Regions from separate parts of the Proteus penneri genome, predicted to be linked through region 1. Evidence: predicted binding sites of a transcription regulator. Region 1 holds the regulator's gene; each other region holds the start of a gene.
What was found. Region 1 encodes Fur, which represses iron uptake genes when iron is present. Its sites were predicted from a motif close to ATAATAATGAGAACNACTATCAA; they were not measured.

Region 2: a site for Fur is predicted at 4,447-4,469, ahead of H1225_RS07405 (siderophore-interacting protein). Genes of this name have one in related genera too.
Region 3: a site for Fur is predicted at 5,567-5,589, ahead of H1225_RS02310 (TonB-dependent siderophore receptor). Genes of this name have one in related genera too.

Annotation. Positions count from the first base shown of each region.
Region 1 covers NZ_CP059690.1:661,295-671,640, reverse strand. Annotated here, with positions in the region: gene H1225_RS02930 (SWIM zinc finger family protein) at 1-701, shown strand, start outside; gene H1225_RS02925 (type 2 GTP cyclohydrolase I) at 771-1,514, opposite strand; gene H1225_RS02920 (YbfA family protein) at 1,736-1,942, opposite strand; gene H1225_RS02915 (YehS family protein) at 2,486-2,968, opposite strand; gene pgm (phosphoglucomutase (alpha-D-glucose-1,6-bisphosphate-dependent)) at 3,114-4,754, opposite strand; gene seqA (replication initiation negative regulator SeqA) at 4,829-5,380, opposite strand; gene ybfF (esterase) at 5,836-6,624, shown strand; gene ybfE (LexA regulated protein) at 6,836-7,144, shown strand; gene fldA (flavodoxin FldA) at 7,418-7,945, shown strand; gene fur (ferric iron uptake transcriptional regulator) at 8,135-8,581, shown strand; gene H1225_RS02880 (DUF817 domain-containing protein) at 8,661-9,500, opposite strand; gene chiP (chitoporin ChiP) at 9,974-10,346, opposite strand, start outside.
Region 2 covers NZ_CP059690.1:1,620,742-1,631,087, forward strand. Annotated here, with positions in the region: gene H1225_RS07380 (aminotransferase-like domain-containing protein) at 1-487, opposite strand, end outside; gene H1225_RS07385 (cytochrome ubiquinol oxidase subunit I) at 624-1,958, shown strand; gene cydB (cytochrome d ubiquinol oxidase subunit II) at 1,948-2,955, shown strand; gene H1225_RS07395 (DUF2474 domain-containing protein) at 2,936-3,097, shown strand; gene H1225_RS07400 (DUF805 domain-containing protein) at 3,761-4,144, shown strand; gene H1225_RS07405 (siderophore-interacting protein) at 4,531-5,376, shown strand; gene H1225_RS07410 (fimbrial biogenesis chaperone) at 5,463-6,170, opposite strand; gene H1225_RS07415 (fimbrial protein) at 6,183-7,262, opposite strand; gene H1225_RS07420 (fimbria/pilus outer membrane usher protein) at 7,274-9,787, opposite strand; gene H1225_RS07425 (fimbrial biogenesis chaperone) at 9,801-10,346, opposite strand, start outside.
Region 3 covers NZ_CP059690.1:533,503-543,848, forward strand. Annotated here, with positions in the region: gene H1225_RS02285 (FAD:protein FMN transferase) at 1-388, shown strand, start outside; gene nqrM ((Na+)-NQR maturation NqrM) at 408-635, shown strand; gene H1225_RS02295 (CsbD family protein) at 787-999, opposite strand; gene H1225_RS02300 (glycerophosphodiester phosphodiesterase family protein) at 1,092-1,964, opposite strand; gene dinB (DNA polymerase IV) at 2,198-3,253, shown strand; gene H1225_RS02310 (TonB-dependent siderophore receptor) at 3,343-5,493, opposite strand; gene pepD (beta-Ala-His dipeptidase) at 5,787-7,244, opposite strand; gene gpt (xanthine phosphoribosyltransferase) at 7,598-8,059, shown strand; gene frsA (esterase FrsA) at 8,260-9,510, shown strand; gene crl (sigma factor-binding protein Crl) at 9,582-9,983, shown strand; gene proB (glutamate 5-kinase) at 10,099-10,346, shown strand, end outside.

The sequences.
Region 1 (10,346 bases):
TACCTGATTACTTTGCCCATCAAACAGAAGGGTTTCTTTCCCCTCTTGTTTTGCATATCAAAAACTATAAACCTTTAATTTGGTATGAGGTTGAGCAATGCGTCATTTGGGAAGTATCAGATAATCATAAAAATTCAGCATTCTTGCGCCTCTATTGGGAAGGAACAACGCAAAATAATCTAGAAGAGTTGCGCTTTCTTACCAAAAAAGAGTTAGAAATTGTCGCCATCACGGTGCAACCCGTTCGGCGTGATCTCAATATAGACTTGTTACCAACGACTATTTGGATCAAAACAGAAAAAGGCATTGAACTGTTTTATCTCGATTTTGACCAATTTCCACGTAAGAAAAAACAATCAGGCTTTATTAGCCGTATTCAAGAATATATGGCTAAACGTAAGCAACAAACAGCAATGCATCACAGTGAACCGACATTAGCACAAAAGTTCTGTCGCCCTATTTTGTCTGTATTAGAAGCCCAAGCATGTACCGGACGGGAATTACTCTCAGAAATGCAAAAAGAGCAATTAGAAATAAGTAAACACACCGCAGACGATTTAGGGATGACATTAATAGCTGATCAATTAGCTTATTATTTGGCATTAACTTCCCGTGACTCACGGGCGTTATTACAGTTAATTTGGCTATGCGATAATCTGCAACAATTGCAGATCCCGTTACCTATTCAACTTAACGAGTAATTGATATTAGCGAAAAAAGCTATCTCTCTTTAATTTGGGAGATAGCTTTTAAGATAAGAATAAATGGGTTTATGCTGGATTATCAATATCAACAAATGTCACGTCGAAGTGATGTGTTTGAGCAAGCCATTCACCTAATGCTTTAATACCATAACGCTCTGTCGCATGGTGCCCAGCGGCAAAGAAATGAACGCCCATTTCTCTTGCAATATGAATAGTCTGTTCTGAAACTTCACCTGTTACAAAGGCATCCACACCTTGCTCTGCGGCATCTTGAATAAAGCCTTGTCCGCCCCCCGTACACCACGCAATACTGCGAATAGCGTCAGGTGCATTATCACCACAATGCAATACATTGCGTTGTAACGCTTTTTCTAAACGTGCTTTTAATTCAAGCGGTGTTAAAGGTAAATCAAACACGCCTTTAGGCACTAACGGTAATATTTCACCTTCAACTTTAACGCCCATTTTTAACGCTAATTGAGCATTGTTCCCTAAGATTGGGTGCGCATCTAACGGCAAGTGATAACCAAAAAGATTAATGTCATTGCAAAGTAATGTCTTTAAGCGATTACGCTTCATTGAACGAATAACAACAGGTTCGTTTTTCCAAAAGTAACCATGGTGTACTAAAATGGCATCAGCGTTTAATCGCACAGCCTCATCAAGTAATGCTTGGCTTGCCGTTACACCCGTTACTATTTTTTGAATATGAGGACGTCCTTCAACTTGAAGTCCATTAGGTGCATAATCTTGAAAGTTCTCAATGCTTAACTTTTCATTAATCACCAATTCCAGATCAGTATTCTTCATTTTATTTATTTCCCTGTTATCACGAATGCCATTATTTATATAACAATAAGATAAATAGCATTAGGTTAATAGCCTTCGTTTAAATGACTTATTACTGCTTATTGTAACGTAAAAATTAAAGATTATTTGAAGATAAGGAAAAACAAGAAGGTCACACTGGAAAGTACTTAAAGCGGGATGAAAATAACGCCCACATTTGCAGGCGTTATTTTTATATTCTGTTATTTGTGGCTGTTTAGCGCCATTTCTGATTTTGCCAACCAAACGGGTTTATCACTTGTTTTAGACCATACACGATGTATATAGCTATAAAATTGTGCACGTTTAGGATGAAAAATCATAACAGGAAATGCCACAACACCTAGCGCAACAGCACCAGAACGACGGGCTAAAACATGTTTTTTTGTATATTCGTTATAAGCTGGCATAGTGCCCTCCTGTATAGAGATTGATTTGATGGTGAAATTTTACCTCATTTGATGAAATTTTACTACTGATCAGACCACTTAATTCGTGCGAAAAATCACCTTTATTTTGCTTGATATGTAATTAAATTTCAGAATGGAAACAAAAAAGAAATATTTAATAAATTTTATTAACAATTGAATAACGATATTTTTACTTATCTTAAAGCGTGATAAGTAACACTAGTCATACGTTACCGAAAAGGTAAAATTTTAAATCAGCGAGGAAATGGGAGGAGATATGGAATATTAAAAAATACAAGTTTACTGCGAAACAAGACAAATTTAGCAGAAAAAGGAAAGGTTAAAGATATTATATACTAGCTAACTCTTTAAATAAATTAGGATTTTTATTAATAGCAATAAGCACTTTTGCTCTAATTTATCATTATAAAATGTACACACATAGCGTTTAAGATTAAATATGAATTCTTGTGCTACGGAGCGTTTTATTAAAAAAATCCCTCTATTTAAAGAGGGAGGTAATTTTGATTAAAATATTTTGCTTTATTTCTTAACCGTTTTACCTTTGCCACGTAGAGTTTCGGTTAAGCCTTTCAGAAAATACCTTACCAGCTGATCACCGCAATTACGGTAGTTTTTATGTCCTGGTTTACGAAATATCGCGCTAAGTTCTGGCTTAGAAACACGGAAGTCTGCAAGCTCATAAATCTTCAGAATATCCACATCTTTTAATTCAAAAGCGACACGCAGTTTTTTTAGGATAATATTATTTGTGATACGCTTTTCAACTTCAGGTGCAGGGAAGTTTTCATCTTTTCCACGACGATAAAAAATTAGGCCATTTAAAAAATGTCCCATCGCATTATCGTCACACTCGACAAATTCAGGTTCATCGTCTTTTTTCAGCCAACTATTGACTAACTCTTTTGTGACGGTGTAATCGGCTAGTTTCATGATTTCTACAACATGTGCATCACTTAGATCCAGCATGTAACGTACACTGCGTAAAACAAAATTATTTTGCATTATATTGATTATCCACTCTATTTTTAATTCTAAATCAACCTCAATGATGGATATCAATGCTGTGATCTAAAAATATTCAATAATTAAAAAATACACTCTACTTTTAGGTAGAGTGTATTCTATATAACTCGTTTATTGCACTAATTTATTTGTTAGCAAAAACATTATTTACTATTTCAATGGCTTCTTTTTCAATTAATTCACGGTGCTCGGGGCCACGGAAGCTTTCACAGTAAATCTTATAGGCTTCTTCAGTACCAGAAGGACGAGCCGCAAACCAACCGTAATCGGTCATCACTTTTAAGCCACCAATTGACGCGCCATTACCTGAAGCATGTGTTAAACGAGCTGTAATTGGGTCGCCAGCTAATGTGCTAGCAGTCACCATTTCAGGGGATAAACGTGACAACAGTGCTTTTTGTTCATGGGTTGCTGATGCTTGAATACGGTTATAGCTTGGTGAACCAAAACGTTGTGCTAATTCATTGTAATGTTCTTGCGGATCTTTACCTGTTACTGCTTTCATTTCGGCAGCCAGCAGGCATAAAATAATACCGTCTTTATCAGTTGACCATGGTTTACCATTAAAGCGTAAGAAAGATGCACCAGCACTCTCTTCACCACCAAAGCCAAACTCACCACTAAATAAGCCTTGAACAAACCATTTAAAACCAACAGGCACTTCAACTAGCTCACGACCTAAATCTGCCACAACACGGTCAATCATTGCACTTGAAACCAGTGTTTTACCCACTTTTACATCTTTAGCCCATTGTGGACGATGACGGAAAAGATAGTTAACCGCAGCCGCTAAATAGTGGTTAGGATTCATTAAACCAGATGGCGTCACAATACCATGACGATCGTAATCTGGATCGTTAGCAAAGGCTAAGTCAAATTTATCACGCAATTGTAATAAACCTTCCATTGCCCATGGTGATGAACAATCCATACGAATAACGCCATCATGATCGAGCGTCATAAAACGGAATGTCTGATCGACTTGATCGTTAACCAATTCAAGATCAAGACCATAATATTCACCAATGCGTTTCCAATACTCAATACCGGAACCACCTAATGGATCAACACCTAATTTTAAGCCGGCTTTCTTAATGGCTTCCATATCAACAACGTCACCTAACGCTTTGACATAAGGCATAATTAAGTCTTGAGCTTCAATATAACCACTCGCCAATGCTTCATCATACGAAAGACGCTTGATCCCTGCTAAATTATTTTCAAGCAGTTCATTAGCACGTTTTTCAATAACCGAAGTTAAGTCAGTATCAGCAGGCCCACCATTTGATGGGTTATATTTAATACCGCCATCTTCAGGTGGGTTATGTGATGGCGTGATAACAATGCCATCAGCAATATCTTGATGTGCATCGTTGTAAGTCAAAATAGAAAAAGAAACTGCCGGTGTGGGTGTATAGCCATTATTTTCTTGAATAACCACTTTCACTTTATTGGCAGCGAGTACTTCTAAAACAGAAATAAACGCAGGCTCTGACAGTCCATGAGTATCTTTACCCACGTAACATGGCCCTGTTACTCCATTTTTTGCACGTACTTCAGCAATAGCTTGTGCAATTGCCAAAATATGGGCTTCATTGAAGCTATGGCGATTTGCACTTCCACGATGACCAGATGTACCAAATTTCACACGATGAGCATTATTGCTAACTTGAGGTTTAAGTGAATAGTATTGAGACGTTAATTGCGCCACATTAATCAGATCACTTTGACGAGTATGCTGCCCTGCTCTTGGATGAATTGCCACGAACCTTCTCCTATTAGACATCACAATCACGCTTTAAACAAAAGCCTTTGCAATGCATCAATTAACAATAGTGGTTAGATAGTTCCACACACCTTATCAATCTCATTTGCAGGAAATTGCATATCCTGCATGATGCTTTGTACCATTGTTCTTTTACGCTCTGTGTTCGAGTTAGTAATAACCCAAAACGGCGTACCTGAAATATGGCGCGGTTTTGTATGACGCCCACTATCGAGTAATGTTTGTTCATCACCAGCAAAATAGATGCGTGTTCGTCCATGTACTGTTTCAGCAGATTGAGTAAAAGTAGCACTATCTAGGCTATATAACGTAGAAAGGATCTGTAAAAAACGATCAACTGATTTTGTTTTTTCTGCATAGCTGTCAGATAACAACAGTTCTCGCATTTCACGAACCGGATTTTTTGCTGGTGTAATCGATTTAGGTTCAGCTTCCTGTTTCATAACAGGTGCTTGTACTGACTCAGTGACGACGACTGGTTGTACGGGCTGTTTGGCATCGAGCTTCAGTAGACGCCTTAAAATATCTGAAGCGCTTTCACCGATATGCCTAGTTTCGCTAGCAATATAGCGGTAAAGTTCGTCATCAATTTCTATCTTTTTCATTGCTACCCAGTACTGTTTTCAAAAAAAGTAATTAGGATTATAAGATATAATCTTTAAAAACAAAATAGGTAAAATTTCAATAACTTAAAGAAGATCTATTCAAGATCCTACCGTTTGAAAGGCTAAGCTCGGTATTTATCCTATTGTTTATCTTGGTATCATCTTCTATTCTTTGAACTTATTCACACAAAATCAGTTTTAAATTCAAACATATCACACCACCGACCACCAAATAATATAAAATCCTGACTATTTATTTTTTAGCAATGTTAACATTTCAATTTCTTAAATAACTTTAGAGCATATATCTATAAAATATTATTTTATGGATTTTTATAAATTTATCTTATTAATTATTTCTGAGTTTCATTACTCTTTTATATTATTGCGATAAGTTGGCTTAGCATCTTGTGCATGTCATCATAGAAAAAATCGCAATCATTTTGGTCATTAATATGAAACTCAATACATTATTAAATTATCAATTACACCAACCTGAAACTACACCTGCGCCTGCATCTAATTTACCTATCGTCTTGATCCACGGCCTCTTTGGTGACCTCAATAATTTAGGCGTTTTAAGTCGCGCACTTCGTCAAGATAATACCGTGATACAAATTGATGTGCGTAACCATGGACACTCTCCTCATAGCGAAAGTATGAATTATCAAGATATGGCGCAAGATGTACTTGCATTGCTTGATAATTTAGCTATCCCAAAAGCCATTATTATTGGGCACTCAATGGGAGGCAAAATTGCGATGGCGATGACAGCATTAGCCCCCGAACGTATCGCAAATATTGTTGTGATTGATATGTCTCCTGTTGCTTACAACGTTCGCCGTCATGACAAAATTTTTGCTGCGCTTGAAGCCGTAACAGAAGCTCAAGCCACACGTCGTCAAGATGCTATGGAAATCATGCGCCCTTTTATTGAAGAGGAAGGTGTGATCCAGTTTTTACTCAAATCATTCAAAAATGGTCAGTGGCTATTTAATTTACCTGCAATAAAAAATGCTTATTCAGACATTATTGGCTGGCAAGAGGTGCCTGCTTGGCATCATCCTGTATTATTTATTCGTGGCGGTTTATCACCTTATATTTTAGATGAGTATCGTGAAAATATAGCTCGCCAATTTCCTCTCGCAACCGCCTTTGTTGTCGCAAACACAGGGCATTGGGTGCATTCAGAAAAACCCGATACCGTTATTAAGGCCATTCGTCGTTTTTTAGAAAAAGCTTAATTAATAAACGTTATAGCTTAAAATAACGCCACTGAAAAATGAGAATGTCATAGAGTGTATAATTATTGTGCTTAAAAATAGTGTCTGTTGATAAAAAGACCAAATCACAATAGGTTAAATTAAGGAAGCAGTGGCGAGACATCACTATGTGGGGTATTATTGGGCGTTTCGCAATTTAGTCATTGGTATACGCCCTTTCACAGCAAAATTTATGGCAAAAGAACAAACTGATCGCACCACTCTGGATTTGTTCGCAGATGAACGCAGACCTGGGCGACCTAAAACAAACCCGCTTTCTCGGGATGAACAGCTTAGAATTAATAAACGCAATCAATTAAGACGTGATAGAGTCAATGGGTTACGTCGAGTTGAGTTAAAATTAAATGAAGATGCTGTGAATGCTCTCAATGAGTTAGCGACAGAAAGAAACGTCAGTCGTAGTGAACTTATTGAAGAAATATTACTAGAGCAATTGGCGCAAAATCACGCCTTAAAAATGCATCAAAACAAAAATAGCTAGCAGATAAACCACACAAATTCGACAGAATTAGCCTGCTATTTTCGTCAAAATACATTTTTAGTTTTCTATTATGAAAACACAATGCTTATCTTTCACTAGTAATTGTTCAAACACAGACAAATATACTCTAAATATTTTAAAGTGTAGCTAGGTGACAAGTGAATGAGTCACTAGGAACATACAAAAAGTATGTAACTTGTGAGAATAGACGTAGTCAATAACGCTACAATTTGAAATATAACGAATTTAGAATAAAAGAGGTTATCTCACTTTATGGCAATCATAGGAATATTCTTCGGCAGTGATACTGGCAACACAGAAAATATTGCCAAAATGCTTCAAGAAAGACTGGGCGCTGATAATGCCGAAGTTCATGATATTGCAAAATCTAGTCAAGAAGACATCGAAGCGTTCGATATTCTGTTACTAGGTATTCCTACTTGGTATTATGGTGAAGCACAATGTGATTGGGATGATTTTTTCCCAACACTAGAAGATATTGATTTTAATGGTAAGCTTGTTGCACTATTTGGTTGTGGTGACCAAGAGGACTACGCAGAATATTTCTGTGATGCAATGGGTACCATTCGCGATATTATTGAGCCTCGTGGTGCAGTTATCGTCGGACATTGGCCAACTGAAGGCTATCATTTCGAAGCCTCTAAAGGACTTGCTGATGATAATCATTTTATCGGTCTTGCAATTGATGAAGATCGTCAACCAGAATTAACCGAAGAGCGTGTTGACGCTTGGGTTGCTCAAATCAAAGAAGAAATGAGCTTAGACGAAATTCTGGGATAAAATAAATTCTCAATATTGAGAATGATAATTATTCAATGGTGTGCTAAGATAGTGTGATAGGTGGGGTGTTTATTTTTAAATATCATGCCTATAATCAATAAGGTTATTTATTCACCCGAGTATTAATGAATAAAACCTATTTGTGAGCACAAAAATTAAATTCACCATTAGCAACAGGATTAAATCCGCATGACCGACAATAATAAAGCGTTAAAAAATGCTGGGTTAAAAGTTACACTTCCTCGCTTAAAGATCTTGGAAGTGCTCCAGGATCCTGAGTGCCATCATGTCAGTGCTGAAGATCTCTATAAAAAACTCATCGATATCGGTGAAGAGATTGGTCTGGCAACCGTGTATCGCGTCTTAAACCAATTTGACGATGCTGGTATTGTTACCCGTCATAATTTTGAAGGTGGTAAATCAGTATTTGAATTAACTCAACAACACCATCACGATCATTTAATTTGTCTTGATTGTGGTAAAGTTATCGAGTTTACAGATGATGCGATTGAAGTGCGCCAAAGAAACATCGCTGAACGTCATGGTATCAAACTTTCCAATCATAGCCTTTATCTATATGGCCACTGCGCTGAAGGTAATTGTAAAGAAGATAGCCACGCACATGATGAGAAATAATTCATTCTGGATAATCTCTCAGTAAAAAAAAGGAACTGCCAACAGTTCCTTTTTTATTGCCTAAAATCCGAGGATAACTCTACTTAGCTACACTGATGCTGTGTTTAATATGCTTTAAATGAACCACGATAGTAAATGTAACAATGACTAACAATGACCAAGAGCCCCATTTTCCTGCATGTACTGCAGACCAAGCACCCATTTGATTAGGATATTGCCATACACCAAAAAATGTACCGAAATTCTCAGCAAGCCAAATAAAGAAACCTATTAAAACAAAAGCCAATAATAGTGGCATTTTTCGCTCTGTATCATAAGGCGTAAAGTAAACCACACTACGAGCATAAAGACCTAAAATAAAGGCAGTTAAATACCAGCGATAATCGCCGATAAAGTGATGAGAAAAGAAATTAATATAGATAGCGAGCGCAACCAAAGTTGCCATCCAATAAGGTGGATAATGTTCAATTCGTACTTTTAAAAAACGCCATGCTTGAATTAAATAACTTCCTACTGCGGAGTACATAAATCCTGTAAACAAAGGAACTTCCCATAATTTAGTGTAAGCAAAATCAGGGTATTTCCACGATCCAATTGCCGCTGATGTTTTAAATAATTCCATCACAAAACCAACAATGTGGAAAAAACAGATCGCTTTTAATTCATCCCATGTTTCGAGTTTGCCCCATACCATCCATAATTGGAAAGCAATAGCGAGAATAAGTAAAACGTCATAACGAGGTATTCCTAATATTCCTTTACTTGGTGTTGCAAATAAAATAAAAAAGAAAAACCCCGCAAATAAACAAGAACGCGCTTCTTTCACACCAAAAAAAAGAAATTCAACAATAAATCGTTTTATACCTCTAAAGGGCTTCAATGGTGGTTCTAATAAAAAATCATCCAGTCGCTTTAACATGCTTCTTCCTGAAAACGTGCATTATTAAATAGCATTCAATGCAAAATAATAAATTAAGGAGAGATAAAATGAATGAGAAGAAATTTGCCATAGAATGAAAAAACGTACAAGGATGAAAAGAACGAAGAAAAAGAAAGGATTTAAAAATAAAGGTATTTACCCCCCACTACGATACCCACTCTGACTGCCTATTAGGGTAAATACCTTACGCAAATTTTGCGAAATAACTGAAGCACAAGAGATAAACATAACCCACTCACATTTATCTCAGACGGCATGACATGACGACTTTACTTCTTACTACTGCTGACAACTTCACTTTATTAACGAGGCTAATTTTTGAGAATAATATTTATTCTTTTTAATTTATCCCTACTCTTTCTATTACTTATTTTTACTCATCGTAATCGTATTTAACTTTTTATTTTATTCAGGATAAAGTGCAATTAATGCACTTTATCCTCACTCTGATATTAGAAAATAGTAAATGGCATAATTACGTTAAACTTAACGTCTTTTTCATCTTGGAAGATATTACCAAAACCACCTTCATAACTTGGGATATCGGAATGGTTATCATAACGGGTATAATGAAGCTTAAAGAGTGTCCCTTTAGCGCGACCTTCTTGAACCGTATACATAATATCCGCATTCCATGCACTTTCTCTGATGCGCTGACCTTGATCATAAATGGCTTTACCACTTGGCTTAGCATCCCATGCATAAACATAAGAAGTGCCTACCGCCCAGCCAGATAGATCCCAATTTTTCAGATCGTACATTACACCCGCATAAAGTGCTTTTTCACCATTGGCGTTAAAGTCAGAACGACCATCCCACCAAATA
Region 2 (10,346 bases), 960 kb from region 1:
CTTGTAATGCATAACGTTGTGCAATGTTACGGCGTAACTTTTCATTTCCCGGAGGTAGATTGATCACTGAACTTTGCGGCGCTAAATGTCTTGCAGCAGAAGCTAACGCCCTACTTAATTTAGGCTGAATAAATAAACTGGGATCGGGGAAAGCGGAACCAAAAGGAATAATGTCAGGATCTTTACACGCTTGAAGTACATTGAAAATAGAGGTGCTTATTTCAACATTTTCACTCATGTGTAACCCTTTGCTGGCTGTCACTTGACCGAAACGGTTATTACGATGTGCAACGTAATAACCTGATTGTGGTCGCGCTGCTATCCATCCTTGACTTTCTAATAACTGATACGATTGTAAAACCGTCATTAAACTTAAACCAGATTGTTTCACCGTATCCCGTAATGAAGGTAAACGGTCGCCAGATTGCCAGATATTATCTTCAATTTGTTGACGTATTTGCGCTGCAAGCTGTTCATATCGAGTCATATAAAACTGTTTACCTCAAAACTGTTATAGTTATTTTTAAACTTATTGTCACTATTATAGCTTACTGTCATATGGTCTACTAATCCACACGATTTACCTGCGATTTACATTTTTATATCAATAAAACGAGGTTTTTATGCTTGGGTTAAGTGCCTTTGATTTGGCGCGTATCCAGTTTGCGTTCACAGTTTCTTTTCATATTATCTTCCCCGCAATTACTATCGGACTGGCTAGTTTTTTAGCCGTACTGGAAGGTTTATGGTTAAAAACGCGCAATAAGGATTATTTAGCGCTATTTCATTTTTGGTCAAAAATATTCGCTGTTAACTTTGCGATGGGCGTTGTCTCTGGTTTGGTCATGGCCTATCAATTTGGAACCAACTGGAGTTTTTTCTCTGATTTTGCGGGCTCAATTACAGGCCCTCTACTTACTTATGAAGTACTTACCGCTTTCTTCTTAGAAGCAGGTTTCTTAGGCGTGATGCTGTTTGGTTGGAATAAAGTAGGTGAAAAACTTCACTTTTTCGCAACCTGTATGGTGGCATTAGGCACATTAATGTCTACGTTTTGGATCTTGGCTTCAAATAGCTGGATGCAAACACCGCAAGGGTTTGAAATTATAAATAACCAAGTCGTTCCAGTAGATTGGATCGCCGTTATTTTCAATCCATCGTTCCCTTATCGTCTTGCTCATATGGGTGTTGCCGCTTTCCTTGCCTCTGCCTTCTTTATTGCGGCATCTGCCTCATGGCATCTACTCAAAGGCCATAAAACATCAGCCATGAAAAAGATGCTTTCAATGTCTTTATGGATGATTTTAATTTTAGCACCAATTCAAGCACTCATTGGTGATGTTCATGGTTTAAACACCTTACAACATCAGCCTGCTAAAATTGCCGCTATTGAAGGTCATTGGAAGAATGAACCGGGAGAAGCGACACCGTTAATTCTCTTTGGTGTACCTGATATGGATGCCGAAGAAACGAAATATAAAATAGAAATTCCTTATCTTGGTAGCATGATCTTAACTCATAGCTTAGAGAAACAAGTTCCAGCATTAAAAGAGTTTCCTAAAGAAGATCGACCTAACTCACTTATCGTTTTCTGGTCTTTTCGCATTATGGTTGGCCTTGGCATATTAATGATTTTCGTCGGTGTTTGGGGAACTTGGCTGCGATATAAAAAGAAACTTTATGAATCTAAGACCTTCTTACGCTTAACGTTTTTAATGGCGCCTTCGGGACTTATCGCTATTCTTGCTGGTTGGTTTACAACGGAAGTAGGTCGTCAACCTTGGGTTGTTTATGGCATACAGCGAACACGAGATGCTGTATCTGCACATGGTGAAATGCATATGAGTATAAGCCTGCTGATCTTCTTAGTCGTTTATAGCTCTGTATTCGGTGTTGGATATGCCTATATGTTAAAACTGATCCGCAAAGGTACACCGGAGGTTCATCATGGGAATTGATTTACCAGTTATTTGGTTCATCATTATCGTATTTAGTACGCTAATGTATATCGTGATGGATGGTTTCGATCTTGGTATCGGTATGCTTTATCCATTGATTAAAAGTGACCAAGATCGTGACGTAATGATGAATACTGTTGCCCCTGTATGGGATGGTAACGAAACATGGTTAGTTCTAGGAGGAGCTGCATTATTTGGCGCCTTCCCATTAGCTTATGCGGTTATTCTTGATGCTTTGGCAATGCCTTTAACATTAATGCTTGTCGCACTAATTTTCCGTGGTGTTGCCTTTGAATTTCGTTTTAAAGCCGATAATAATCACAAAGGTTTTTGGGATAAATCATTTATCTTTGGCTCTATCTTAGCCACCTTTATGCAAGGTGTTGTCGTTGGTAGCGTTGTTCAAGGTCTACCGGTTGTTAATCGCGCCTTTGCAGGTAGCTATTTTGATTGGCTGTCGCCTTTTGCACTTTTCTGTGGTTTTGGTTTAGTTGTCGCCTACTCCTTATTAGGATGTGGCTGGTTGATTATGAAAACCGAAGATCATTTACAACAAAATCTATATAAGGTTGCTAAACCTCTTGCTCTCATTATGCTTGCCATTATTGTGGTCGTCAGTGTATGGACACCATTAGCGCAACCTGCAATTGCTGAACGTTGGTTCACATTGCCTAACCTTTTCTTCTTTTTACCCGTTCCTCTTTTAGTGTTGTACAGTACTTGGTTAATTTTGCGCTCAGTGAAAAGACAAGGGCATTACCTTCCTTTTTTTGGCGCGCTCGCTTTAATTTTCTTGGGTTTTGCTGGGTTAGGGATAAGCATTTGGCCTAACATTATTCCACCTGCAATTAGTTTTGTAGATGCATCGGCTCCACCAGAAAGCCAAGGATTTATGTTAGTTGGCGCGCTGTTTATCATCCCTATTATTCTCGTTTACACATTCTGGAGTTATTACGTTTTCAGAGGAAAAACAAATTATGAAGAAGGTTATCACTGATCCACAAATACAAAGTAAACCCTCATTATTAAAAAAATGGGGATGGTTAATTACTATTTGGTTTTGTAGTGTTTTAGCCTTATTCACGGTTTCTTCCCTCTTTCGCTTTTTAATGACGTTAGCCGGAATGAAAGTCAAATAAAAGTAAAGTATATACAGCCATATAATTAACACCGAATACGGTAAACTATAAAATAAAATTAAAGAAAGGGCTGAAATTATCTTCGGCCCTTTTATCTTTATTTAAGATAGTGGATTGCTCTTTCATGTCATTAAAACTTAACCTATTCTTATTAAATATCTTTTAATAACTTATTTTATATAAAGTTTTTTGTTATAAAAATAAGGCACAAAAGTAAATATTTTCATTTATCCATAATTAACTAAATTTAAATCAAATTATTTGATAAAATCACTTTAATTACATCATTTTTGATTAATAATAAGAGATAAAATCTTTTTTATGTATTCATTTTCGATAAATAAAAATATAGAAAATCCTGTAAAAACTATCTTTTCTAAAAATAAGCGGGAATGAATGTTGAATTAAGTTTTCAAAGTAATTATGATATCGCCGCCTAGCAGGTTCATATCTGTATTATTCTATAAAGGCACAAAAAATGTGTCATTTAGATATACCTTATGACTAATTCAAAAATTAAATCCACTCCCTATTAAAAAGGGTGGATAATAGATGATCTCTGTTCAAAATACATATTTTGATAATTTAGATTTATCTTAATTGCTAAGAAAGATCACTTACACTAGGCTTACTCATTGTTGCTACTAAATTAAGGATGAAATCATGAATTGGTATTTGGAAGTCATTAAAAATAATTATGCTAACTTTTCAGGACGTGCTCGTAGAAAAGAATATTGGATGTTTACTCTAGTAAATACCATTATTATTACCATCCTATATGCTATTGTGATTTCATCAATAGACATGAATACGGGTGAAATGAGTGGGTTAGGTTCAATTGTTGGTATCATTTTAGGTATTTACTCTTTAGCTATTATCATCCCTAGCCTTGCCGTAACTATTCGTCGTTTCCACGACCAAGATAAATCAGGTTGGATGTTCTTACTTGCATTTATTCCTGCTGTTGGTGGATTAATTGTTTTTGTCTTTATGTGCCTTGAAGGTACTAAAGGTGACAACCGATTCGGCCCAGATCCTAAAGCTTAATCTATTACTAAATTAATATAACAATACAGTGAGTGTGCCTACTAATAAGTTTACTCACTGTATTCATTTATTCTCCTGCCTTTATTACGACCATCTGAAAACATCTTTTCTTTAAAGAAAATAACACCAACTCATCTTATCCCACATTGCGCTTCGTATTTTTATTTACCTTTAACTTCTTTAGCTAATGCCTCAACGTTATCAAATCATACTTATCACATTGATTATTATCTTCTTATTTTTAATTTGAACCTAATCACACTATATAAATAAAAAATACGCATTCCTTTACTAAATCAATATTAATATTGATAATGACTATCATTATTAATTGAAAATGATAATATCTACATCAATAAAAAATTAAATGAGTCAGGTAAAAAAAAGTGAGTAACCCAAAAATATCTCAAGAAAAAAACATTTATAAACCCGCTCCTCCTCGCCTAGTTCAAGTAAAACATATTACTGATGTTACACCAGGAATGCGCTGTATCACCTTTACGAGTGATGATTTAGATACTTACCCAGCAGATACTGCGGGGGCACATTTAAAAATATTCTTACCTTTAGAAGGCCAAGTTAAACCAACAGTACCAGGCTTTTCTGAGAAAGGCCCTACATGGCCTGAAGGCGAACCAAAATCGATTGTACGTACTTACAGTGTTCGTGCTATTCGCCCCGAACAAAAAGAGTTAGATATTGAATTTGCAATACATGACGATGCTGGCCCTGCTATTCATTTTGCACTAAATGCTAAGCAAGGAGACTATATTGGGATCACTAATCCGGGTGGACCTGCTCCTTTATTAGCACCAGCGTCGCATTACTATATGGCAGCTGATCCAAGTTCATTACCTGCTTTAATGGCTTTGATAGAAACCATGCAACCTAATGTTCAAGGGAAAGTCATTATACGAGTAGAGGACGAAGCGCATCGCCAAGAAATTAAACGTCCTAAAGGCTTAGAGATAATCTGGTTAATCGGTTCTGTTGAAGAACAAACTCAAAACTTGATTAATGAATTTACGTCGTGGAAATTACCAACTGAAGATGTGGCATTTTGGATTGCTGGTGAAGACAAAATTATTCGTGCATTAAGACATCATATTCGCCGTGATAACGGTTTCGATCGCAGCTTAATTTATGCTATTCCTTATTGGCGTTTTGGTTATGACGAAGAAGGCTATCACGCTGAACGTCACCATGTTATGGATAACGAAGACGTAAGCTAAGCGATAATTAAAGACTAAGCGTTGGCTGTACGGACTGCATATTAACTTCTTCAGTAATATGCAGTCTTTTTTATTATAAAATATAACTAATGTATATTCTTCTTATCTTGCTGATAATTTCCATCATCATCTATATAGATGACTGTAATAACTTGGTTAGTATTAATTCGTCCTTTATATTCGACTTCCTGTTTTGAGAAAGGCGCTATCATGGTGGGCTCAATTAAAGATTGCTCTATATTCTCTTGTGTATACATTTTTGAAATCGTAAAAAAATATGCTGAAGGATTATTAATCTCTAAATTCTGCTGTTTCTTTATAATTCCAATCTGTTTAAAAATAGTGCTACTGGTTAATTCAAGTTGTTTAGGACGATAGAAAAGCTTGATGCGAGTTTGTAATGCTAATTGTAACGTATTGGCATTTTCGCTGCTGTTAGGTCTAGGTGGAATATCAAGCACATTAAGATAAAAAATAGATTCTCTATCTTGAGGCAATTTATTTTCTAATTGTTGTATTTTTAATTGTGCTCCCCCATTAGCAGAGACTTTCATTATAGGAGGAATTACAATGAAAGGCGCTGTTGTCGTCTCAGGCGTTGATGCAATATCACCATCATCTATCCAAGATTGAACTAATGTTGGCTGTTCACTGCGATTAAAAATTTGCAATGATAGTGTTGATTTGTCCATGGGGAAAATTAAACGTGTACGCTCAAGTACCACACTTGCCTTTGCTATGGATGTTATAAGCGTAAATAATAAAATAAAACTAACATTTATTATTTTTTTCATTAGATACACTCTTTAGTCATAAGACATCACTAATGTCGCAGTGCTTGTTATTTTCCCTTGAGTAACTGAATTAACACTATAAGGATAATAATAAGCCCCCATATTTATCGAAAATGCAGAGGATAAGTTGCCACCTTGATTAACACTGAAAATACTGGTCGCACTGCCTTGAGAATTAATATTGTCAGAAAAAATAACGGGGCTATTGATATTATCACTTTTTACTACACGGAATCCGATCCCCCCCGCACCTTGCGCTGTTGTATTAGTTAATATAGTTTTGTCTGTCGCCAATAAATTTTGGCTCGATAAAAACATCTTAATATTTCTAGACGCTTTTGAACCACTTAAAAAGTCTTGGCACGTAAAATTTAATGTAAAAGGCGTGTATCCTGCTTTATCTACCGTTTTTGCATCTTTTACACTGATTAATGGCAATGAAACAACTAAACCCGCATTAGAAAAATTACAGGTTGTCATGACAGGATTATAAGTAATTAGCATTGGTTGTAAGAAAATATCATTTTGATCAACTGGCCATTGCCACGTTAATAAGAATTGCACAAGTTTAATAACAATATTAAGTAACCACTGAACTAACCCAACACTCGATGCATCTGACGCTAAAATAACAGGATTAACAACCGCTGTATTTCCACTCACCTCTTTATAATTGGTCGAGGGTTTACTACTCAATAACGTAAATTTTAAGGTGAAATTAGTATCTAAATCTGATGCAGGGTGTGTTCCCGCTGAAATATTCGTTACATTATCTTTTTCTAATGCCGTTAATGTAATAGAGACAAACTGCTTCCCACCATTAAAACCAATTGTTCCCGTTCGACCATCATTAAAAGGTGAGGCAATACCCACAGTATTAGGAAATAATACTCCTCTTGCATTACATTTAAAGGTACCCGGAAATGTTGTTCTACTCGTTTTTGTTACAGTTGTTGAAGCTGCATTTAAATCTGCAGATAAATCAAAGTTAATATTGGGTGCCGTAATAGTTTCCTCAGGTTTACAATTAGCAATTGCCTGTTGGCTTATCGCACCTAATAAAATTATAAATATAAAAGCTGGTGATTTCATAGCGCTTTCCTTTATCGACAAATATTACTATTTTTATCCATCGTATTTATTAAATGCTCCACAACACATTCCATCTTTTCAGCTTTATTTAATTTTATAAAGAGTGAAGAAGGTAACTCATCACTTTTTAAATAAAGCACACTTGATTGTCCGACATAACCAATACTCTCTTTTTTACTATTTAAAACTTCCGTACCGAAAGGTAAACTTTCATTATTTTCTAAAGATGCTTTAATAATAAATGTCTTACGTTTATCCGTTGTTAATGTGAGGTAATTAACTGCGCCTAAATACGGAGCTACCTGAGTTGTATTTCCAATAAGCTCGGCATTTGAAGGCATTTCGGTATTTGTCAAAGTATAATTATTTGTACGATAAGGGATACTATTAGGCACTAATACTATTCCTTGATTATTGGTTAATGTGGCTTTATTTCCATTAACCATCATATTATTGGCCATAGGTGCTTCGATAAGAGTATAGGTATTCCCTGTATTACCTGAAAAAACAATATGATTAGGTACGGCAACAACTGTTCCTCGAGCACCTAATCCCCCCTGGCGATAATTATTTGCTTCCGTATAAGATGCAGATAATGTGCTATATGGATGACGATAACTGACATTTGCACCGACTAAATTATTTCCACCCGTTTGATTTGAACCTGTTAAAGTATAATTAACTAGATCATCTTTACCTGCTGTTCCACTCATACTAATTGTAGATTGCTGGTAACGTGAATCAGCCGCATAAATTGAAGTATTAATATTGGCTCTTTTATCAAAAAATGAAATCGGCACACTAATATTAAAATAATAACGAGTCTCGTCTTTATTATCGTAATTTCTTAACTTTGAGACAGAAAGATTATACGCAATATCCTTATAATTATTTGAATAGCCTAACTGATACTCGCGATTACTCTCATCTGTATTCCAATAGTTTCGATGTGTCCCTGAAAGAAAAATAACACCACGTTGTCCACCCAAATATTGATTAAGATTTATAGTAAACGTATTTTTTGCTCTAGAACCTCGTAGTGCATCAAACGTTGATAAATCAAGATCAGATATTGCATTATTATTATTTTGTTGTTGAGCAATATCATTTTGATAATCTTTCCAAGCTTTATAGTTGTCATGGGCATAAATTGAATCTACAAAGCTATAATAATCACGAGTAGAATAACGATAAGCAGCCAATGTTAAATTGGTTAATGTTGCATCCATATATTTACTATAAGCGAGACGAAAGCTTTGTCCGGTTTTTTTACCCGTCTGTAAATCTGCACTTGCATGTGTTATATCTGCTGAAATTGCCCCAAATCTAAAATTCCAGCCACTACCTATCAATGCAGAGTAATAATCTTCACTGGCAATGCCTCCAGCATAAAGTGTAACAAGGTTACTTAAGCCATAATGAAACTCACCTTGTGCAAATTTAGGTCGGTAATCAGTATTATTAATCCGTGATTCCCCCAGTATCACGTTATAGCGATATACACCTTCTTTTAGCATGTCGGGCACGGCTGAAAATGGCACCGTAAATGACTCTCTTCTACCATCAGCTTCTTGAACAACCACTAATAGATCACCACCACCAGCTGTGGGTTGAATATCTCGAAAAGAAAACTCCCCAGGAGGTACATTTTCTTGAAAAACTAAATTTTCATTTTGATAAACACTAACTAATGCGTTTGTTTGTGCAACACCTCGAATAATAGGAGCAAAACCTTGACTTGAGTTAGGTAGCATTCCCATTTCTGTTGCCAACGATGCTCCTCTAAATGCAATGCTGGTAAAAAGTGTTGCTGGTGTATAAAAATCACCAATTGTTAATCCCGAAGTTATCTGACTAAACGCCTTATAAACATAGCGTGTATTGTTTTTCCATTGGCTGTTACCATGAGAATAATAAGAGTAGTTAGATTCATCTCTAAACTGCCACGCACCTAAATTAATACCTGAATGAATATTGGCAAAAAAATTTTCGTTATTGCTTTTACTTCCTTTTTTTTCTTTATAGTTATAGTAATTCAAATTATAAGACAAAATCAGTGCAGAAATACCTTGTTGCCAATAACTCGGATCAACATACCCAACTTCTGATTTTTTCACCGAAATTTGGGGAGCATTAATATCAAGCCTTAATTTATTTATATCTAATACCGATGTCACACCTTTTGCCAATTCATTTGATAATATTGTTTTTTGTTGCACAAGTTTTTGTTTTGCGGATAAAGATAAATTTAAGCCCAGTTTATTTACATCTACTGGCTCAAAACTAACCTCTGCATGTTCACCCGTTACATTTATTTCAAATTGCCCTTTCCATTCTTGATTAACATAAACATCAACAAGTTGTTTTCCTTCAGGGATTTTATCGTCGATATAAAATCGTGAAATATCTCCATTCTTTGAATTCCCAACAAGCAAAGATGTGTCAAATCCCTCTGCGTACAGATTTTGAGTGTAATGTTGTATTCCTAAAAAAATAAGGATTGAGAGATATCTTGGATTATTCACGATGTTATCTCGATTAGAGTTTAATATTTTGTGATTTATAAACACCAAAATCATCAACATAAATAACAACAACGGAATTACTTTTTAATGTATTAATTAATGGCAACTCACGAGAAGATAACGGAGGGATCATTTCAGAATCAACAAGCGTAATACGAGGTGTCTCTTGTGTAGAAATAGATGCTATTGTGAAATGATACTGTGAGTTATTTTTTACTAGAACTTTATTGCCATTTAATTGGTAAGTAATTTTTTCATTAACAGTCTCTGGGTTATCAGTAAGTCCTTTGGGGCGATAAAAAACTTTAATTCTTGTTTTCATTGCTAATTGAAGATAACTCTTTCCTTTTAATGCTTCCACATTTTCTGGAATATCTAATACATTTAAATAATATACTTTTTCAAGATTTTCCGATGGTATCTTATCGGAATTTTTTATTCTTAATGTTTGCCCTTGCATTCCTGCAATTTTTACAATAGGTGGATATAAATAAAAAGGAGAGTTCGCATCTTCAGGCGTTGAGTTTATATCTCCATCATCAATCCAACTTTGTACCAA
Region 3 (10,346 bases), 130 kb from region 1:
TAATGACAAGCCTTGGCGTATAGCGATTGAGAAACCAGCTAATGATGGTACAAAACAGAGTGTTCAGTTAATTATTGAACCGGGTGATAATTCAATTGCAACCTCTGGTGATTACCGTAACTATTTTGAAGAAAACGGTATCCGTTATTCCCATACTATTGACCCAACCACAGGCCATCCTATTAAACATAATCTTGTTTCTATCACTGTGATTGTACCAACTTGTATGAGTGCTGATGGTCTTTCGACAGGATTGAATGTGTTAGGACCTGAAAAAGGGTTAGAAGTAGCAAATAAACTAAATATTCCTGTCTTTATGATAGTGAAAACTGAAAATGGGTTTGAAGAGCGTTATAGTAAAGCATTCGCCCCATTCTTAAAAAAATAGAATTTAAGGAGAGAAGGTTATGTTAAAAATATTTCTTTTTGCCTTCATCTTATTCTTGATTGCCTTCTTTGGAATGGCGTTAGGATATATTGTAAAGCGTAAAAGCCTTCAAGGCAGTTGCGGTGGTTTAGGGGCTATGGGTATAGAAAAAGAGTGTGATTGCCCTGAACCTTGTGATGCACGTAAAAAACGTATGGCAAAAGAGTCTGCACGAGAAGAGTTACTGAAAAAGAATCGAATTCTTTAATAATAAAAAATATATTTAGATAAAAAAAGAGTGATGAGATTTATATCTATCACTCTTTTTTATTTCACTCATTCTGTAAATACGAAAACGCTAAAAGGTTTTTAATAAAATAGAAGTAGGATAATAAAAAGCAACACCTATTAATAAAGGTTTACTTCCATGGATAAGGGTTTTGCCCCTCCCATTCTAAAACTTCTTTTTTGGCTTCTTCGTAGGTATAGCCATAATGTTCTTGAAGTTTACCAATCAATTGCTCTCTAGTGCCTTCGATAACATCAAGTTCATCATGCGTGATTTTTCCCCACTTTTCTTTTACTTTTCCTTTGAATAAATTCCAGTCACCAGAGATTTTATTGTTTAACATTTTATTCCTCCTTACTTATTTCTATCGGATGATATTATTAAGTGTAGAAGAGAATAACGTGAAGATAAAAGTGTAAACCTAAATAGGATTATTTATCCTTTTCTAAATATTTTCATTTTTGCTGGAGAGTCGACCATAACAGCATCAGCACCTAATTCTGTGGCTTGAGTATAATCTTTCTCTGTATTGATCCCGAAAAGAACAATATGAGCATTGCCACCAGCACGAAAACAAGACATGGCATCCTTATCCCAACTCAGAATAGATTTTGAGCGAGCTTCACCTAGTGTGTACTTCTCAACGACCTCTACTTTGCGGTGAAGCTCAAGTCCATACCAACGAGTAATATCTAAATTTTCAGGTAGCAGGCAAACATGGCTCATTGTGATATTGGCTAAAATATCACGAGTAATATCACGACTTTCAAAACGCTCTACATTAGTCGGGAGTGCTTCAAGAAAGGCGGTATTAGTAGAATAAACACGGGTTCTATCAAGTGCATTATGTTTACTGAGAACTGTAGCTAACGCTTCACCTTGAATAACGGGATCAGCATCTGGTGATTTTAAATCAAGATAAAACTGTGTTGTGGGGAATTGAGTTAAGATCTCATCCAATGTCGGAATAGTGACACCTTTATTTCGATAAGGAAATTGTTGTGCTTCACCAAATTTATAGCCCGCATCCCATTGTTTAAGCTGTTGTGCAGTAAAGTCAGAAATACTACCTTGCCCATTTGTTAAGCTTTTTAAGTCGTTAGGGCGGTAAAGAACAGGAATATTATCTTTCGATAATTGAATAGTGATCCAAATTGCATCAGCTTGATTAGAGAGTGCTGTTTTTATAGCAATTTCAGTATTTTCTGGGGCATCAGCTGTGCCACCACGATGTGCGATAATTTTAGGAGATGCCATAAGAATTACAGAATAACAAAAGAGAGAAATAGCGATGAATAATTTGATCATGAAAAATTATTTCCTTGTTTTATATATAGTTACAAAACAATATTTAAAATTAATGTAATTAGTCAACGAGCAAAAACAATTTATCACCACTTTGTGACAATTCTATAAATAAACAGACTAATTCAGATTTTTATGAGAATTACACCTCAATAGAGGGAGATGAGAAGGAATAAAAATTGTAGTTAATATTTATTTACTGTATATTTAAACAGTAAATAAGGTGAGGTTATTGTATGCGTAAAATTATTCATGTTGATATGGATTGTTTTTATGCTGCGATTGAAATGCGAGATAATCCAGCACTAAAAGAGATCCCCATTGCAGTTGGAGGTAATGCTTCTAGCCGAGGAGTGATCTGTACGGCGAATTATCCTGCCCGTCGTTTTGGTGTCCGTAGTGCTATGTCAACGGCAACAGCCTTGAAGTTATGTCCCCAATTAAAAGTTTTACCTGGTAGAATGGCTCTCTATAAAGAGACATCAGCAAAGATCCGCCAAATTTTTTCTCGTTATACTCATCTTATTGAACCTCTTTCACTCGATGAAGCTTATCTTGATGTCTCTGACAGTAAGCATTGTTACGGTTCGGCAACATTGATAGCTCAAGAGATTCGCCAACAAATTTTTGATGAGTTAAATCTCACTGCATCCGCAGGCATTGCACCAATTAAATTTCTGGCGAAAATTGCTTCTGATATTAATAAGCCTAACGGGCAATTTGTTATTACTCCTGAGCAAGTTGATGATTTCATTATGAAATTACCGCTTAATAAAATACCAGGTGTAGGTAAGGTAACATTTGCTCGCTTGCAAGAAATGGGGCTAGAAACTTGTGCTGATATTCGCCGTACCGATGTTATTTCTTTGGTAAAAGCATTGGGGAAATTTGGTCAAAATTTATGGGAGCGCAGTCATGGTATCGATGAGCGTGAAATAACCCCTGATAGACTTAGAAAATCAGTGGGAGTTGAACGTACTTTTGCTTCAGATATTAATTCTTGGGATGATTGCTTGGCATTACTCGATGGATTATATAGTGAATTAGAAAGGCGACTGACAAAAGTGAAACCTGATTTAAGGATAGCAAGACAAGGCGTTAAACTAAAATTTGATGATTTTCAATTAACGACACAAGAACATACTCATCCTATTTTAGAAAAAGCTGATTTAATAAATATTGCCTACCAAGCATGGCATGAACGCCGAAATGGTCGAGGTGTGCGATTAATCGGATTTCATGTCACTTTGCAAGATCCACAACTAGAACGACAACTTCTTTTAGCATTATAAGAATAAAAAAACCATAGCCGATCAATAGATAGGCTATGGGTAACGCAATTAATTTATGTGGTTAATCTATGTAGTTAATCTATATAGTATTACCAGCGATAATTCATTGTTGCTGTCATTGTTCTGCCGATCCCATAAAAACATGCGGTATCACCAGCACAAGATGCAACATAATGTTTGTTCGCAATGTTATTCATATTAAGCTGAATTTCAGCCCCTTTTAAAGAAGGTGATAACTCACCTAATGAATAACCTATCATCGCATCATATAAGGTTACCGCAGGGACACTGATTGTATTTTTGGTATCACCTTGAGATACACCTACATATCTCACACCAAAGCCTGCTTTAGCTCCATTAAATAGCCCAGAGATTTCATCATATTGACCCCAGAATGATGCCATATGCTTAGGAACTCTAGGTAACTCTTTTCCTTGTGTTCCTGCAATAATGGTTTTTCTGACCTCTGTATCGGTATAAGCATAGCTACTAATGAAGGAAATATTTTCAGTTAGTTGGCTATTAATTTGTGCTTCGACACCACGACTTCTAATTTCACCCACGGGTTCAAAATACGCTTTTTCAGCATTATAGTTGGTAACATTGCGTTGTTGTAATTGATAAACAGAGAGTGTTGCCAATGTTTGTTCATTAGGTGTGAGGTATTTAATTCCTGCTTCTAATTGACGACCTTCGCTAGGCTCAAAAGGGGCACTTCCTGGTGCTCGGCGAGTTTGTAAATTAGGCTCAAAAGAGGTGCTGTAACTTATATAAGGTGAAATACCATTATCAAAAGCATATAAAATACCAGCACGACCCGTTAGTTTACTATCATCTTGTTGATCATATGTGGCTGCTAAGAAATCATGAGTTCGTACTTGCGCCCAGTCTTGGCGTAAACCGGTAAGTAATATCCAATTTTTCCATTGGATCTGATCTTGTAAATATAATCCGATTTGATCGCGTTTTTGCAACTGATCTGTTGCAGGTTTCTGTAAGTTCATATTAATCGGATAATTATAATTAGGATCACGCCAATCCAGATCGTACTCTGAGCCTGTAGCCCTGCGTAAATTATCTTGATCTTTACTCCACTGATAATCAATACCTGCAATCACCGTATGATTAAGTTTTGCCGTAGTAAAGTCGGCTTGTAAGCGAGTATCTATTCCTAAAGTATCTGTTTCTCGTTGCTCTTGTTGCGCTCGGCGCTCAAGGACATAAGGGTTATCTTTTTTTAAAGATCCAAATACAAGATATTTATATTTCTGATTAATATGGCTATATCGTGCATTTTGTACAATTTTTAGTGAGTCACTAAATTCATGTTCAAATTCATAGCCTACGCCATATTGTTGACGCCACGATTGGTGGTAATCAGGGTTGTTTACGTCGAAATCAAAAGGAATAGTACCCTCAGGTGTTTTTTTCACCGTACCATAAGCGGGTAAAAAGTTACGATAACCCGCTTCAGGCTCTTGCTGAATAAAGCTTAATAACGTTAAACGTGTTTGTTCATTAGGTAAAAAAGTAATAGCAGGAGCGAGGGCAAAACGCTCTTCTTTATAGTTTTTTATTTGAGTGTGCTGTGTTTTGGCAATACCATTTAGACGATAAAGAACACGATTGTCATCACTTAATGCACCTGAAAAATCAAAAGCCGTTTCTGCCAATTTATCATTACCAGCTCGTATTTGAATGTGGCGAATAGGGGATGCAGTTGGTCTTTTACTTGTCATTGCAACGAGGCCGCCTGGGTTTACTTGGCCATAAAGAACAGATGCTGGCCCTCTAACAACTTCAACGCGCTCTAATAACCATGGGTCAAGTGCTCCTGTTGATGATGATGCTCCCATTCCATAGCTTAGGCCGTCAAGAAAACGTGGTGCATAACTGTATCCACGAATAAAAACCTCGTCATTACGATTAGAACTCCCTCGATATTCGGTGAAAACGCCGGGTGTATAACGTAGCGCTTGAGAAACTGAACTGACATCTTGAGCGTCCATTTGGTCACGTGTGATCACGCTAATGGATTGCGGTGTTTTTTCAATTTCAGTTGGTGTTTTATTTGTTGATAGTGTTTTTGTGGCAATAAAGCCTGAAACAGGAGATTGTGGGTCCTGTGATGGAGCGGAGGTGACAATTATCTTTTGATTAACTGCCGCATGAATTTGAACAGAGAGTAAACTTAAAGGTAAGGCGAGAATGACGCTAGCAACGCAATTTTTGTTAGACACAATAGGACCCTTTGGATTTTTATTTTTTAACTTTAAATGCGGAAGGCATGAAAATACCACTCAATAAACATTAATGCTAATGATAATAATTAGCATTCTATAAATTATCTTTATTAAGATTATTTCTTTATTCCAAAATTGAATAAGTTGGATTGGTATTTGTTCTATAAGGAATAAATTATGATACTTAAGGAAAATAGAGTGTGTAGAGGGATAAATTATTTCTTTATGGTAGCGTTAGTAACAAAAAACCCGCCAATTAAGCGGGTTTCATTATGATATTTAAAGCAAGATTATTTAGCAGGGATCGTTTTTAAAATTGCTGTTAATAACTGCCAGTATTGACCAACGCTTTTAATGTGAACGCGTTCGTCTGGTGAGTGAGCACCACGGATTGTTGGTCCAATAGAAACCATATCCATATCTGGGTAAGGTTTTTTGAATAGACCACACTCAAGGCCTGCGTGGATTACCATGATGTTTGGCACTTTATCAAACAGTTGCTGATAGGTATCACGAACTAAATGCATAACAGGTGAGTCAGCATCAGGTTTCCAACCAGGGTAACCGCCTTTTGTTTCGATATCAGCTTTAGCTAGTTTTGCTAATGCAGTCAGCATGCTGACAACATAGGTTTTTCCGCTATCAATCAGAGAACGGATTAAGCAAAGTATTTCTACTTTATCGTCAACAATGCTAACAACACCAACGTTTAATGATGTTTCAACAACACCGTCAACATCATCACTCATACGAATAACACCATTTGGCATTGCATTAAGTAGGTTGATCAATCGTTCTTGGCAGTCAGCTGTGAAAACTTTTTTATCTGTTGTTGTATCAATTAACTCAATTTTCAGATTTTTTTCAGCGATAGCTAATTCTGTTTTTAACAGAGCTTCAAATTTCGCTTTTACTGTTTCTAGTTGGCTTGCTTTATCTGCTGGAATTGCAAATACGATATTTGCTTCACGAGGAATAGCATTACGCAGTGTACCACCGTGGAAATCAATTAATTTCAGTGATAATTCTTCTGCGTGACCTGCTAAGAAACGTGCTAATAATTTATTGGCGTTACCTAAACCTAAATGGATATCACCACCAGAGTGACCACCATTTAATCCTTTCAGAACCAGTTGTTTAACAACGTGGCCAGCTGGAATTGTATCGTAAGAAAGGTTTACCGTGGTTTTAACATCAATACCACCCGCACAACCCATGTAGATTTCGCCTTCTTCTTCAGAGTCTGTGTTGATAAGAATATCAGCTTGTAACCAACCTGGTTGTAAACCAAATGCACCGTCCATGCCTGTTTCTTCAGTCATAGTTAGTAGCACTTCTAATGGGCCGTGCTTAACAGTGTCATCAGCTAAAACTGCTAATGCAGATGCCATACCTACGCCATTATCAGCACCTAATGTGGTGCCTTTAGCTTTGATCCATTCGCCATCAATGTAAGGTTGAATTGGATCTTTAGTGAAGTCGTGAACAGTGTCGTTGTTTTTTTGTGGCACCATATCTAAGTGTGCTTGTAAAACAACGGCTTTACGATCTTCCATACCTTTGGTGGCTGGTTTACGAATTAAAATATTGCCAACTGCATCGCGCTCTGCAAAAAGTCCTTTTTCACTTGCCCAAGAAAGAATATGGGTAGCTAAGGCTTCTTCATGATGTGATGGATGTGGAATCGAACAAATTTTTGCAAAAATATCCCATAGTGGTTGTGGGGATAGAGTAGATAGTTCAGACACGATGGATCTCCTCTAACAGCATCTGTGTTATTGATAGCCTACCGCTTTTTTAAGGGTTAGCTTTATTATTCTGAGCGTTATACGCCAATATAGTTGAGAATATCACTTTCTTCTGATGAATGCGTCATTCTATTCACATCTCTATCTAAGAAATTAAGTCCCCATTTTGCATTCATTTTTTATATGGTTTGTTTTTTAATCAGAAAAAGGCATTACAGAAAAAAATAAGGATAATCTCACCTGTTTTCACGTTTTCTCTGGTTTTTAGGCGCTCAAATCACTATAATCTCGCGCAACCTTTTTTTCCGCAAAAAAGCTTCTCTCGAAATTCAAGTAGCTAGGATCACAATATTATGAGCGAAAAATATGTTGTAACGTGGGATATGTTGCAAATACATGCCCGTCAATTGGCGCAACGTTTATTACCAGTCGAACAGTGGACAGGCATTATTGCTGTCAGCCGTGGGGGATTAGTCCCTGCTGCATTACTTGCTCGTGAATTAGGTATCCGTCATGTGGATACAGTTTGCATTTCTAGCTATGACCATGATCATCAGCGTGACCTCAAAATCTTAAAAAAAGCAGAAGGTGATGGTGAAGGCTTTATCGTTGTTGACGATTTAGTCGATACAGGTGGTACTGCTAAAGTTATCCGCGAAATGTATCCAAAAGCCCATTTTGTGACTATCTTCGCAAAACCAGAAGGGCGCCCATTAGTGGATGATTTCGTGGTTGATATTCCACAAAATACTTGGATTGAACAGCCTTGGGATATGGGGGTCGCCTTTATTCCGCCAGTTTGCGATCAAAAATAATTTGATAACATTTATTTGGCTGTTTTAATTGAGATCCTCGCCTTGGCGGGGATTTTTGTTTTTATGCATTTATTCTTCCTTTGTGTTATATCTTCGTGCTATCACTTGTGGTGATACACACTGTTCATGTTGATTTCATGCTATGATAAAGCCAGACTTTTAGCCCTTTTTATTCGATATCGACTGATTTGAAGAGTGATATGGCAAATAATACAAACCTTTCTGAAACGCTATTTAAACCTAGAGCAAAGCACGCTGAAACTTCAACACTAATTCAGTACACTCATCCAAAATCAAATATCAATACTTATACTGTGCTTAATGGTACAAGTCAGCAAAATTGGTATCGTACTATTCAACGTTTACTGTGGATTTGGCGTGGAATTTCTCCTATTGAAATAGAAGAAGTGTTAAGTCGAATTGCTGTACATGATGCCCCTCGTAGTGATGATAAATTTATTGATACTGTTGTGGGTTACCGCAAAGGTGGCTGGTCATATGAATGGTCACATCAAGCGATGATTTGGCAACAAAAAGCATTGAGAAAAGAGTCAGGAGATGCGGCCGCTGATTGTTGGTTGCGGGCTGCACATCTGTATAGTATTGCTGCGTATCCTTTTATTAATGGTGATTTTTTAGCAGATCAAGCCGTTACTTTGTCGATGAAAGCATTTGAGAATGCGACAAAATTTTCATCCTTTGAGGTGAAAAAACTTACATTTAAATTAGAGGGGAAAGGGTCGACAACGGGTTTTCTGCATTTACCTAAAGATTGTAGAGGTCCATATCCTACAGTATTATTTTGTGGTGGGTTAGATGGTCTTCAAAGCGATTATGTCAGCTTCTTCCGTGATTACCTTTCCTCTAAAGGTATTGCAATGTTAACACTGGATATGCCTGGAATTGGTTATTCAGTAAAACAAAAACTAACGGAAGATACATGCCAATTACAAGGTGAGGTTCTGAAACAACTTTCTGAAGTGCCTTGGATTGATCATACTCGCGTTGGTGTGATGGGCTTTCGCTTTGGCGGTAATATTGCTGTGCGATTGGCTTATATCTACCCAAAATTAATTAAAGGTGTTGTTGCTTTAGGTCCTTTGATCCATGCTTTCTTTACCCAAGCTGAATTGCAGAAAAAGATCCCTGTGATGTATCTTGATGTATTAGCAAGTCGCTTGGGGTTATGGAATATTGATGAGAATAATCTTCGATTATCGTTGAGCAGTTACTCCCTGAAAAACCAAGGCTTGATTGGGCGACGCATGCCCGTTCCTATGATGGGCGTTTACTGGAAAGGGGATGAAATGAGTCCTAAAGAGGATTCTCAGTTAATTGCTCGCTCTTCTATGGATGGTGATATTCTTGCTATTAATGAAAAACCGCTTTATGAAGGCTTAGAGCTAGCGTTACAAAAAAGTGCTGATTGGATCTATGACAAATTAATATAATTAATTATGAACAATAACTTGCTAATTACATTAGATTATATAACAGTAGAGTTTCTAAGGAGACTGAATTTATGACTTCATCTTTGAACCCTACCCGAGGTAAGTTATTAAAGCGTTTTGCTCAAATCGGCCCTTATATCCGAGAGCATCAATGCCAAGAGAACCAGTTCTTTTTTGACTGTTTAGCTGTTTGTGTAAATAAGAAAATCGTACCAGAAAAACGTGAGTTTTGGGGCTGGTGGATGGAATTAGAACGCAACAATGAACAGCTCATTTATCATTATCAGATTGGGCTATTCGATAAAAATGGTGATTGGATACATCAGAATATAAGTAAAAATGATGTTGTTGAATCAATCAATGAAACACTGATCCGTTTTCATCAATTTCTTAAAACGGCAGCGAGTGAATTAGATATGACACTTACGCCAGATGAAAAAATGAACAATTTTCCGCTCCCCATCCAGCCCTAATTTTGTGTTAGGGCAACTTTTCATAGATTTTGCGTTATGTCGGTTGGCATAACGCTTCTCTCCTGATAAAACTGTGTATTATCTTTTTAAATAATCAACAAGAATGGTAAATGTTATGAGTAGCAGCCAAACACTGGTTGTTAAATTAGGGACAAGTGTACTAACTGGTGGTTCACGACGTCTGGATCAGTCTCATATTGTTGAGCTGGTTCGCCAATGCGCTAAACAACACGAAAAAGGTCACCGGATTATTATTGTTACTTCTGGTGCAATTGCAGCAGGGCGTGAGTATTTGAATTATCCTGATTTGCCGGCAACTATTGCTTCAAAACAGTTGTTGGCCGCGGTAGGGCAAAGTGCCTT